Regions from separate parts of the Micromonospora sp. CA-246542 genome, predicted to be linked through region 1. Evidence: predicted binding sites of a transcription regulator. Region 1 holds the regulator's gene; the other holds the start of a gene.
What was found. Region 1 encodes HrcA, which represses chaperone genes, less so after heat shock. Its sites were predicted from a motif close to GGTTNGCACNCTCNNNNNGAGNGTGCNAACC; they were not measured.
Positions count from the first base shown of each region.

Region 1 (4,964 bases):
TCTTGGCGAAGTCGCGCAGCATCTTCTCCTGGTCGGGGTCGAGCTTGGTGGGCGTCCGGACGTCCAGGTGCACGTAGAGGTCACCCCGGCCGGTGCCGCGCAGGTGCGGTACGCCCCGGGCGCGCAGTCGCAACGTGCTGGCCGGCTGGGTGCCGGCCTTGACGTCGACGGTCTCCTCGCTGTCCAGCGTCTTGATGGTGAGCCGGGTGCCCAGCGCGGCGGCGGTCATCGGCACGGTGACGCGGCAGTGCAGGTCGTCACCCTTGCGGGAGTAGACGTCGTGCGGACGCTCGTGGATCTCGACGTAGAGGTCGCCGGCGGTGCCACCGCCCGGGCCCACCTCACCCTGCTGGGCCAGCCGGATCCGCATGCCGTCCTCGACCCCGGCCGGGATCTTGACGGTGAGCGACCGGCGGGTGCGTACCCGGCCGTCGCCGGCGCAGGTCGGGCAGGGGTGCGGGATGGTGGTGCCGTAGCCCTGGCAGACGGTGCACGGCCGGGCCGAGACCACCTGGCCGAGGAAGGTGCGCTGCACCGACTGCACCTCGCCCCGGCCGGCGCACGCCTCACAGGTGGCCAGGTGGGTACCGGCCGCGGTGCCGGCGCCCGAGCAGGTGGTGCAGAGCACGGCGGTGTCGACGGTGATCGGGGCCTCGACGCCGAACGCCGTCTCGTGCAGGTCCAGTTCGAGGCGCAGGATCGCGTACGCGCCCGGTCGGGTCCGTGGACGCGGCCCACGGCCGGCGCCGCCCGCGGCGCCACCGAAGAACGCGTCCATGATGTCCTGGAAACCGACGAACGGGCCGGCTCCCCCCGGACCACCCGGGCCGCCCGCGCCCCCGCCGCCGGGGGCGAGCGGGTCGCCACCCAGGTCGACGATCTGCCGCTTCCGGTCGTCCGAGAGGACCTCGTACGCGGCGTTGATGTCCTTGAACTTCTCCTGGGCCTCCGGGTCCGGATTGACGTCCGGGTGGAACTGGCGCGCCAGCTTGCGGTAGGCACGCTTGATCTCGTCATCGGAGGCTTCCCGGCTGACACCGAGGATGCCGTAGTAGTCCCTGGCCACTGCGTTCCGTGTCCTCATGTTCGTCTCGCGTTGCGCCGACCGGCGGCCGCAGCCGGCCGTCGGCCCTGACTGGTCAGTTCTGGGCCAGCAGCTCGCCCACGTAGCGTGCCACGGCGCGCACCATGGCGATATTGCCGGGGTAGTCCATCCGGGTCGGCCCCAGCACTCCCAGGCCGCCCACGATGGTGGCCCCCGGGCCGTACCCGGTGCTGACCACCGAGGCGGCACGCAGGTTGTCGAACTCGTTCTCGTCGCCGATCAGCACCCGGGTCGTGCTGGGCTCGGTCTCGCCGATGAGCTTGAGGAGCACGACCTCCTCCTCCAACGCCTCCAGGATGGGCCGCAGCGAACCCTGGAAGTCGAGCAGACCGCCCCGGGTCAGGTTGGCGGTGCCGGCCAGGGCGATGCGTTCCTCGTGCCGCTCGACGAGCGTCTCCAGCAGGACGGTGGAGAGCGTGGTCATGGCCGGGCGTAACTGCACCGGCGCCTCTTCCACCAGCGCCTGCACCAGCGGCGGGGTGTCCGACATGCGCTCGCCGGCGAGCTTCTCGTTGACCAGGCGACGCAGGTCGGTGACGTCGTCGGCGGGCACCGGCCCCGGCAGCTCCACCAGCCGCTGCTCCACCCGGCCGGTGTCGGCGATCATGACGAGCATCAGCCGGGTGGTGGAGATCGGCACCAGCTCCAGGTGTCGCACCGAGGAGCGGGCGAGGCTCGGGTACTGCACCACGGCCACCTGGCGGGTCAACTGGGCGAGCAGCCGTACGGTGCGGTGGACCACGTCGTCGAGGTCGACGGCCCCGACGAGGAAGCGCTCGATGGCCCGGCGTTCGGCCGGGCTGAGCGGCTTGACCCGGGACAGCCGGTCGACGAAGAGCCGGTAGCCACGGTCGGTGGGCACTCGGCCGGCGCTGGTGTGCGGCTGCCGGATGTAGCCCTCCTCCTCCAGCACGGCCATGTCGTTGCGGACCGTCGCCGGGGAGACCCCGAGCTGGTGCCGCTCGACCAGCGCCTTGCTGCCGACCGGCTCCTGGGTCGAGACGTAGTCCTCGACGATGGCGCGGAGCACGGCGAGTTTCCGGTCGTCCAGACCCATCCTCCGCACCTCCTGTCGCACGTCGGCCGCCGGCCCACCCGGGCCGACGGACCGTCCTGGCACTCGACTGTAACGAGTGCCAGTCTACGTCGGCGTGCCCGCCGACGCGATGATCAACGAACGCCCGTGACATCCCGCGCGGGCCGATCGGCCCGGACGGCAGGGCGATGTCGCTCTGGTGCGACGTTGCCAACGGCACCTACCGTGACAACCATGACTGAACCACCTCGCCCTCCCGGCGCGGGAGACCCCGGCAACTACCCGCCGGAGCCGAATCTCCCCGGCTCGTCCTCGTCGGCCGAGCCGCCCACCGCACCACTGTCCGGGGCGCCCGGCCCGGGCGGCTATCCCCCAGCCGGTGACTATCCGCCGCCCACCGGTGACCAACCGCCGTCGGGCGGCTACCCTCCGCAGGGCGACTACCCCCCACCTGGCGGTTACCCCCCGCCCGGTGGTTACCCCCCGCCGGGCGGCCCGACTGGCGGGTATCCGACCGGCGGAGCGTACGGCGGCCCCGGCGGCGGTTACGCCAACAACGAGGACAAGACCTGGGCGCTCGTCGCCCACTTCGGCGGCGCGGCCGGGATGATCATCAGCGCTGGCGTGCTCGGCTGGATCGCCCCGCTGGTGGCGTTGCTGGCCCGGGGCAGCCAGTCCCCGACCGTCCGGGCGCACGCCGTGTCGGCGCTCAACTTCCAGCTCATCTGGTCGATCGTCGGCCTGGTCGGCTGGGTGCTGTCCTGCATCGTCATCGGCTTCATCGGCGTCGTGGCGGCCGTCGTGCTCGGGGCCGTGTGCGGCATCCTCGCCGGCATCAAGGCCAACGAGGGGCAGCTCTACCGCTACCCGCTCTCCGCCAACTTCATCAAGTGATCCGGGCCGGCCGCTCCCCCGGCCGGTCCGGCACACCGCCGCCGGCCGGGCGGGCGTCCGGCTCAGGGCAGCAGGTCCCGCACGACCGCGTCGGCGAGCAGCCGGCCGCGCAGGGTGAGGACCGCCCGTCCGGCCGCGTACCCCTCGGCGTCCAGCAGACCGTCGGCGAGGGCCCGCGCGGCACCGGCCCGACCGGCGCCGTCGAGCACCCGCAGCGGCAGTCCGCTGGCGAGCCGCAGCCGGAGCATCACGTCCTCCATGTGCGCCTCGTCCGTGGTCAGCACCTCGCGGGCCAGGCCGGGTGACGCGCCGGCCGCCAGCCGCTGGGCGTACGTGGTGGGGTGCTTCACGTTCCACCAGCGCACCCCGCCGACGTGGCTGTGCGCGCCCGGGCCGAGGCCCCACCAGTCGGCGCCGGTCCAGTAGAGCAGGTTGTGCCGGCACCGGGCCTCGTCGGTGCGCGCCCAGTTGGACACCTCGTACCAGGAGAGGCCCGCCGCATCGAGGGCGGCCTCCGCCGCCAGGTAGCGGTCCGCCGCCACGTCGTCACTGGGGTACGGCAACTCGCCGCGCTTCATCCGCGCGGCGAGCCGGGTGCCGTCCTCCACGATGAGGGCGTACGCGCTGACGTGGTCGACCCCGGCGGCCACGACCTGCGCCAAGGTGGCGGCGAAGTCCTCGGCCCGTTCCCCCGGCGTGCCGTAGATCAGGTCCAGGTTGACGTGGTCGAACCCGGCCTCGCGCGCCTCGCGGGCGGCGGCGGTGGCCCGGCCGGCGCTGTGCTTGCGGTCGAGGATCGCCAGCACACCGGGCGACGCGGACTGCATGCCCAGCGAGATCCGGGTGTAGCCGGCCGTCCGCAGCAGCTTCAACGACTCCGGGGTGACCGACTCCGGATTCGCCTCGGTGGTCACCTCGGCGTCGGCGGCGAGCCCCCAGGTGCGGTCGATGCCCTCGAGGATGCGGGCCAGGTCGTCGGCGGGGAGCAGGGTGGGCGTGCCGCCACCGACGAAGACGGTGTCGACGCGGGGTGGCGGGTTGTCGCCGAGCACCCGGGCGGCGAGCGCCAGCTCGGCCAGCACGGTCTCGGCGTACGCCTCACGGCTCGCGCCCCCACCCAGCTCGGCGGCCGTGTACGTGTTGAAGTCGCAGTAGCCGCAGCGACTGGCACAGAACGGGACGTGGACGTACACGCCGAAGCCGCGCGCGCCGACCGCCGTGGTAGCGGTGGCGGGCAACGATCCGTCGACGGGGACGGTCTCACCATCTGGAAGGACGCCGGGCATGGCCACTAGTGTGCCCGGCATGACCTCTCCCGACGTGCTCGTGCGGGTCGCCACGGCCCGTGGGGTGACCACCCTCACCCTGGACAGCCCGCACAACCGCAACGCGCTCTCCACCGCCCTGATGACCCAGTTGCTGGCCGGGCTGACGGACGCGGTGGCCGACGACGCGGTCCGCGTGATCGTGCTCGACCACACCGGGCCGGTCTTCTGCTCCGGCGCGGACCTGAAGGAGACCGCCGCGGCGTACGCCAGCGGAACCGTGCCCGCCGGCATGCTGGGCGACGTGCTGGCGGCGCTCTGGGAGTGCCCGAAGCCGATCCTGGCCCGGGTCGCCGGGCCCGCGCGGGCCGGCGGACTCGGCCTCATCGCAGCCGCCGATCTCGCGGTCTGCGCCGACGAGGCGACGTTCGCGTTCACCGAGGTCCGCATCGGGGTGATCCCGGCGGTGATCTCGGCGACCGTGCTGCCCCGGCTGCACCCCCGCGCCGCCGCCGAGCTGTACCTGACCGGGAACACCTTCGACGGGCGGCGGGCCGTCGAGGTCGGACTGGTGACGGCCTCGGTGCCGGCCCAGGAGCTGGACGACGTGGTGCGGGGTTACTGCGACTCCCTGGTCCGTGGCGCGCCCGGGGCGCTGGCCGGC
Region 1 covers NZ_CP192040.1:5,620,484-5,625,447, forward strand. Annotated here, with positions in the region: gene dnaJ (molecular chaperone DnaJ) at 1-1,066, opposite strand, end outside; gene hrcA (heat-inducible transcriptional repressor HrcA) at 1,140-2,162, opposite strand; gene ACQP0N_RS26010 (DUF4870 domain-containing protein) at 2,376-3,035, shown strand; gene hemW (radical SAM family heme chaperone HemW) at 3,098-4,321, opposite strand; gene ACQP0N_RS26020 (enoyl-CoA hydratase-related protein) at 4,341-4,964, shown strand, end outside.

Region 2 (4,964 bases), 930 kb from region 1:
CAAATGGGACATTGATCCATTCGTCCGCGTCGGGCATCGACGCCCCCTACCGTTTTGGTAGAGGAGGCAGCCATGACCACGGAGGACGACCAGACCGAGGACGGCCCGCCGATCACCTGGAAACCGGCCGACGAACTGCCCGGCCAACTGCCGTTCGACCGGTTGGACTACGGGGACGCCGAACAGCTGGCCGAGATGAGCACCGACGGACGACCGGCGTCCGAGGAACCGCAGGAGATGGTGGACGCGCCGATCCGGTCGCTGCCGCCGTACGACCGGGCGCAGAAGCGGCGCAACCAGCGTCGACTGCCCACCTGACGACGAACGGGGCGGACCGCGTCAGCGGCCCGCCCCGTTCGGTGTGTCGGAACTGGACTCAGAAGTCCATGTCCCCGCCACCCGGGCCAGCCGGGGCAGCCGGGGTCTTCTCCGGCTTGTCCGCGACGACGGCCTCGGTGGTGAGGAACAGCGCGGCGATCGACGACGCGTTCTGCAGCGCCGAACGGGTCACCTTGGCCGGGTCGATGATGCCCGCGGCCAGCAGGTCGACGTACTCGCCGTTGGCGGCGTTGAGGCCGTGACCCGCTTCGAGGTTACGGACCTTCTCCACCACGACGCCGCCCTCGAGGCCGGCGTTGACGGCGATCTGCCGCAGCGGGGCGTCCAGCGCGACCTTGACGATGTTGGCACCGGTCGCCTCGTCGCCGACCAGGTCCAGCTTGTCGAAGGCGGTCTTGCCGGCCTGCACCAGCGCGACGCCACCACCCGGGACGATGCCCTCCTCGACGGCCGCCTTCGCGTTGCGAACGGCGTCCTCGATGCGGTGCTTGCGCTCCTTCAGCTCGACCTCGGTGGCCGCGCCGACCTTGATGACCGCAACGCCACCGGCCAGCTTGGCCAGCCGCTCCTGCAGCTTCTCGCGGTCGTAGTCGGAGTCGCTCTTGTCGATCTCGGCCCGGATCTGGTTGACCCGGCCCTGGATCTGCTCGGCGTCACCGGCACCGTCGACGATGGTGGTCTCGTCCTTGGTGACGACGACCTTGCGGGCGCGGCCCAGCATGTCGACGCTGACGGCGTCGAGCTTGAGGCCGACCTCCTCGCTGATGACCTGGCCACCGGTGAGGATGGCGATGTCGCCCAGCATGGCCTTGCGGCGGTCACCGAAGCCCGGCGCCTTGACGGCGACCGACTTGAAGGTGCCACGGACCTTGTTGACCACCAGGGTGGCCAGGGCCTCGCCCTCGATGTCCTCGGCGATGATCAGCAGCGGCTTGCCGCCCTGCATGACCTTCTCCAGGATCGGGAGCAGGTCCTTCACCGACGAGATCTTGCTGTTGACGATCAGGATGTACGGGTCGTCGAAGACGGCCTCCATACGCTCCGGGTCGGTCATGAAGTAGGCCGAGATGTAGCCCTTGTCGAAGCGCATACCCTCGGTGAGCTCCAGCTCCAGCCCGAAGGTGTTGCTCTCCTCGACGGTGATGACGCCTTCCTTGCCGACCTTGTCCATCGCCTCGGCGATGATCTCGCCGACGGTGCTGTCGCCAGCGGAGATGGAGGCGGTGGAGGCGATCTGCTCCTTGGTCTCGACGTCCTTGGCGAGCTTGGACAGCTCCTCCGAGACGCTCGCGACCGCAGCCTCGATGCCCCGCTTCAGGGCCATCGGGTTGGCACCGGCGGCCACGTTGCGCAGGCCCTCGCGAACCAGGGCCTGGGCCAGGACGGTCGCCGTCGTCGTGCCGTCACCGGCGACGTCGTCGGTCTTCTTGGCGACCTCCTTGACCAGCTCGGCGCCGATCTTCTCGTACGGGTCCTCGAGCTCGATCTCCTTGGCGATGCTCACACCATCGTTGGTGATGGTGGGGGCACCCCACTTCTTCTCGAGCACGACGTTGCGGCCCTTGGGGCCGAGGGTCACCTTTACGGCGTCGGCGAGCTGGTTCATGCCCCGCTCGAGGCCGCGGCGCGCCTCTTCGTCGAACGCGATCATCTTGGCCATACGGCGTTGTCCTCCTGGACACTCACGGGCCACCCGAGATGTGTGCCCCGGATGGGCCGCCTGGTGTACGCACCTTGGGACGTCGCCACCTGGCGACGACGACGTCCTTCGGCCGGGCCGGATAGCCCGCGACGACCGGCCATGTGCTGCCCCGGTGTCTCCACACCGGCGCAACCAGGCCCCACCGTCCCGACCATTGGCACTCACGGTATGCGAGTGCCAATGACTTGTTTAGCACTCTCACCTGCCGAGTGCAAGCACGATGAGCCCGGTCAGTCGAGTTCCGCAGCCAGTGTGGCCCCGTTCACGGGCCCCTCATGAGCCCGTTGCTCGGCGTACGTGATCAGCAGACCGACCAACTGGGCGAGGTGGGCCGGCAGGGCCAGCACCGCAGTGACGGCGATGACCACCACCACCCCGACCGCGGGGCCCGGGGACGCGAACGGATCCTCGCCGAACGCGCCGGTGCCGGCGGACTCCAGGATGCCGGGCACCACGGTTCCGATGATCACCGCCGCGCCCACCAGGGCCACCCGGCCGAGCAGCATTCCGAGCCGGTCGTGGAACATCCGGAACGACCGGCCGATCGGGTTGTCCCGCTCGAACAGGTAGACCGGACCGGCCATGCTCAACGCGAAGGCCAGGTAGATGCCCGGCAGCACGCAGAAACAGACTCCGATGCCGATGAGCAGGCTGACCAGCAGCGTCCAACCCCACACGCCGACGGCCCGGCGCAGCCCGTACCGCAGCGCCGCGTCGAGCCGGGCGGGCCGGCCGGCCGCCTGTTGGGTGATCACCCAACTGCCCGCGGCCCAGCCCAGCGCCTGCACCAGGCCGATCAGCAGGCTGCCGCCGACCAGCACGACGACGAGGGTCAACAGGCTGGTGGCGAAGTTGTCCGGCAGCCCGGCGGACGGGTCCGTCTCGGCCTGCGCCTCCCAGGCGGGCGACGGGTCCAGACCGAACGAGATGACCGAGAGCACCGCCGCCGGCAGGACCTGGGTGAGCAGCATGATCGGCACCAACTGCCGCCAGCCCCGACGCAGCGCGCCCCAGAACCGGTCGAACCAGCCGCCGATACCGGCGCCGGGCGGGGTGACCAGGGCGTCGTTCGGGTCGAGGCCGTAACCGGGCGGGTACCAGCCGACCGGCGCCCCCGGATACCACGGCTGCCCGCCATAGGGACCGGCCCCGGGCGGGTAGCCGCCGGTGGGCGGAAACACCCAGCCCTGCGGCGGCGGCGCCTCGGGCTGACCCCACGCACCCTGGGCGGGATCCCAGCCCGGTGGCGGACCGGCGGGCTGACTCCACGCACCCTGGGCGGGATCCCAGCCCTGCGGCGGCACGCCCGAGTGCGGCAGGCCGGCGTCCGGGACCGGCGGCGTGCCCGGCACCGGTGACGGCCCGGAGCCGTCGCCGGGTGACGTCGGGTCGGGCCGGCTCGGCTCACCCGGCCCGGAGGGCGTGGCGGGTGGCGGCGACTGGTCGGTCATGAACCCTCCTCAGCATCGGCTGGAACGGTTCACGATCTTCCCGGGCCGGCGTCCGCGCCGCAGCCCCGACTCGCCAGCCGATCGAGCGGACAACCGGCGAGCAGATCGGGATCGGTCAGCCGATGACGCGGACGTGCTCCGCCTGCGGGCCCTTCTGGCCCTGGGCGATCTCGAACTCGACCCGCTGACCGTCGTCGAGTGCCTTGTAACCGTCCATCTCGATCGCGGAGAAGTGGACGAACACGTCCTGACCGCCGTCGACGGCGATGAAGCCGTAACCCTTCTCGGCGTTGAACCACTTCACGGAACCCTGTGCCACGGTGCACTTCCCTCACTCTGCGCGGCGTTGCCTGCCCGAACGTCCGGCACGGCCGGACACCCGCGAACCACCACCTCAGCGATCGACGACGACCGCTGGAAGAGGTGATCGAAATCGCACGCTACACGAGGAGTGACGGGAGCGCACGACCTCAAATCGGGCATAGTTCGTAGCGATCCGAGGGTCCGTCGGATTCATGACGATGGTTGTATTTGGACCGGATGGAGGGGATCTGGCGGCACAGGTCGCCGGCGCGCGGCCGCCCCTGTGGTAGGCATGCGGGCATGACCACCGACACGGGCTCCACGCCCCTGCGGCAGGCGCGGATCCACCGGGTGCGACCGCAGGACGCCGCCCGGATGCGGGCGCTGCGCCTGGAGATGCTCGCCGACGCGCCGTTGGCCTTCCTGGAGACCCTGGCCGACGCCGCGGCCCGGCCGCACGACGAGTTCGCCGCCCGGGTGGCGTTCACCTCGATCGGTCCGCACAACGCGCAGTTCGTCGCGGATCCGGGCGGCCGGCTCGTCGGACACGCCGGTGGAACGGTCGCCCCGAACGAGCCGGGCCTCACCGTGATCTACGCCGTGTACGTCACGCCGGCCTGGCGGGGCAGGGGGCTGCTCGGCGAGCTGATCGACGGGGTCGCCGCCTGGTCGCGGGACTGCGGCCGGCCGGAGCTGCTGTTGGAGGTGGTGGTCGGCAACGACCGCGCCTACCGGGCCTACCAGCGCCTCGGCTTCAAGGACACCGGCGTACGGGTCCCCCACCCCACGATCCCCGCCCTAACCGAACTACAAATGCGCCGAACAGCCTAAAACCCGCGTCCGACCTCGGTGATCAAGAGGTTCGCGTCAAGAACAGCGTGATTTCTGACGCGAACCTCTTGATCACCACGAGAGGTCAGGCGTGGCGGCGGGACTGCACGATCCGGAAGCGGTTGGCGACGTAGGCGCCGTCGGTCAGGGCGGAGTTGGCCGCCGCGTTGGCGCCGCTGCCGTGGAAGTCGGAGAAGGCCGCCGACTGGTTCACGAAGACACCGCCGGTGAGGTTGCCGGACAGGTGCACACCGACCTCGACCGCGACCGCCTCGGCGGCGTCCAGCACCGCCTCGTCGGTCGAGTAGACCCCGGCGGTCAGCGCGCCCTTCTCGCCG
Region 2 covers NZ_CP192040.1:6,550,762-6,555,725, forward strand. Annotated here, with positions in the region: gene ACQP0N_RS30485 (hypothetical protein) at 73-318, shown strand; gene groL (chaperonin GroEL) at 377-1,999, opposite strand; gene ACQP0N_RS30495 (hypothetical protein) at 2,272-3,492, opposite strand; gene ACQP0N_RS30500 (cold-shock protein) at 3,608-3,811, opposite strand; gene ACQP0N_RS30505 (N-acetyltransferase family protein) at 4,096-4,626, shown strand; gene paaN (phenylacetic acid degradation protein PaaN) at 4,712-4,964, opposite strand, start outside.
Region 2: groL (chaperonin GroEL) is a predicted target of HrcA. The motif match lies at 2,194-2,224, and genes of this name have one in related genera.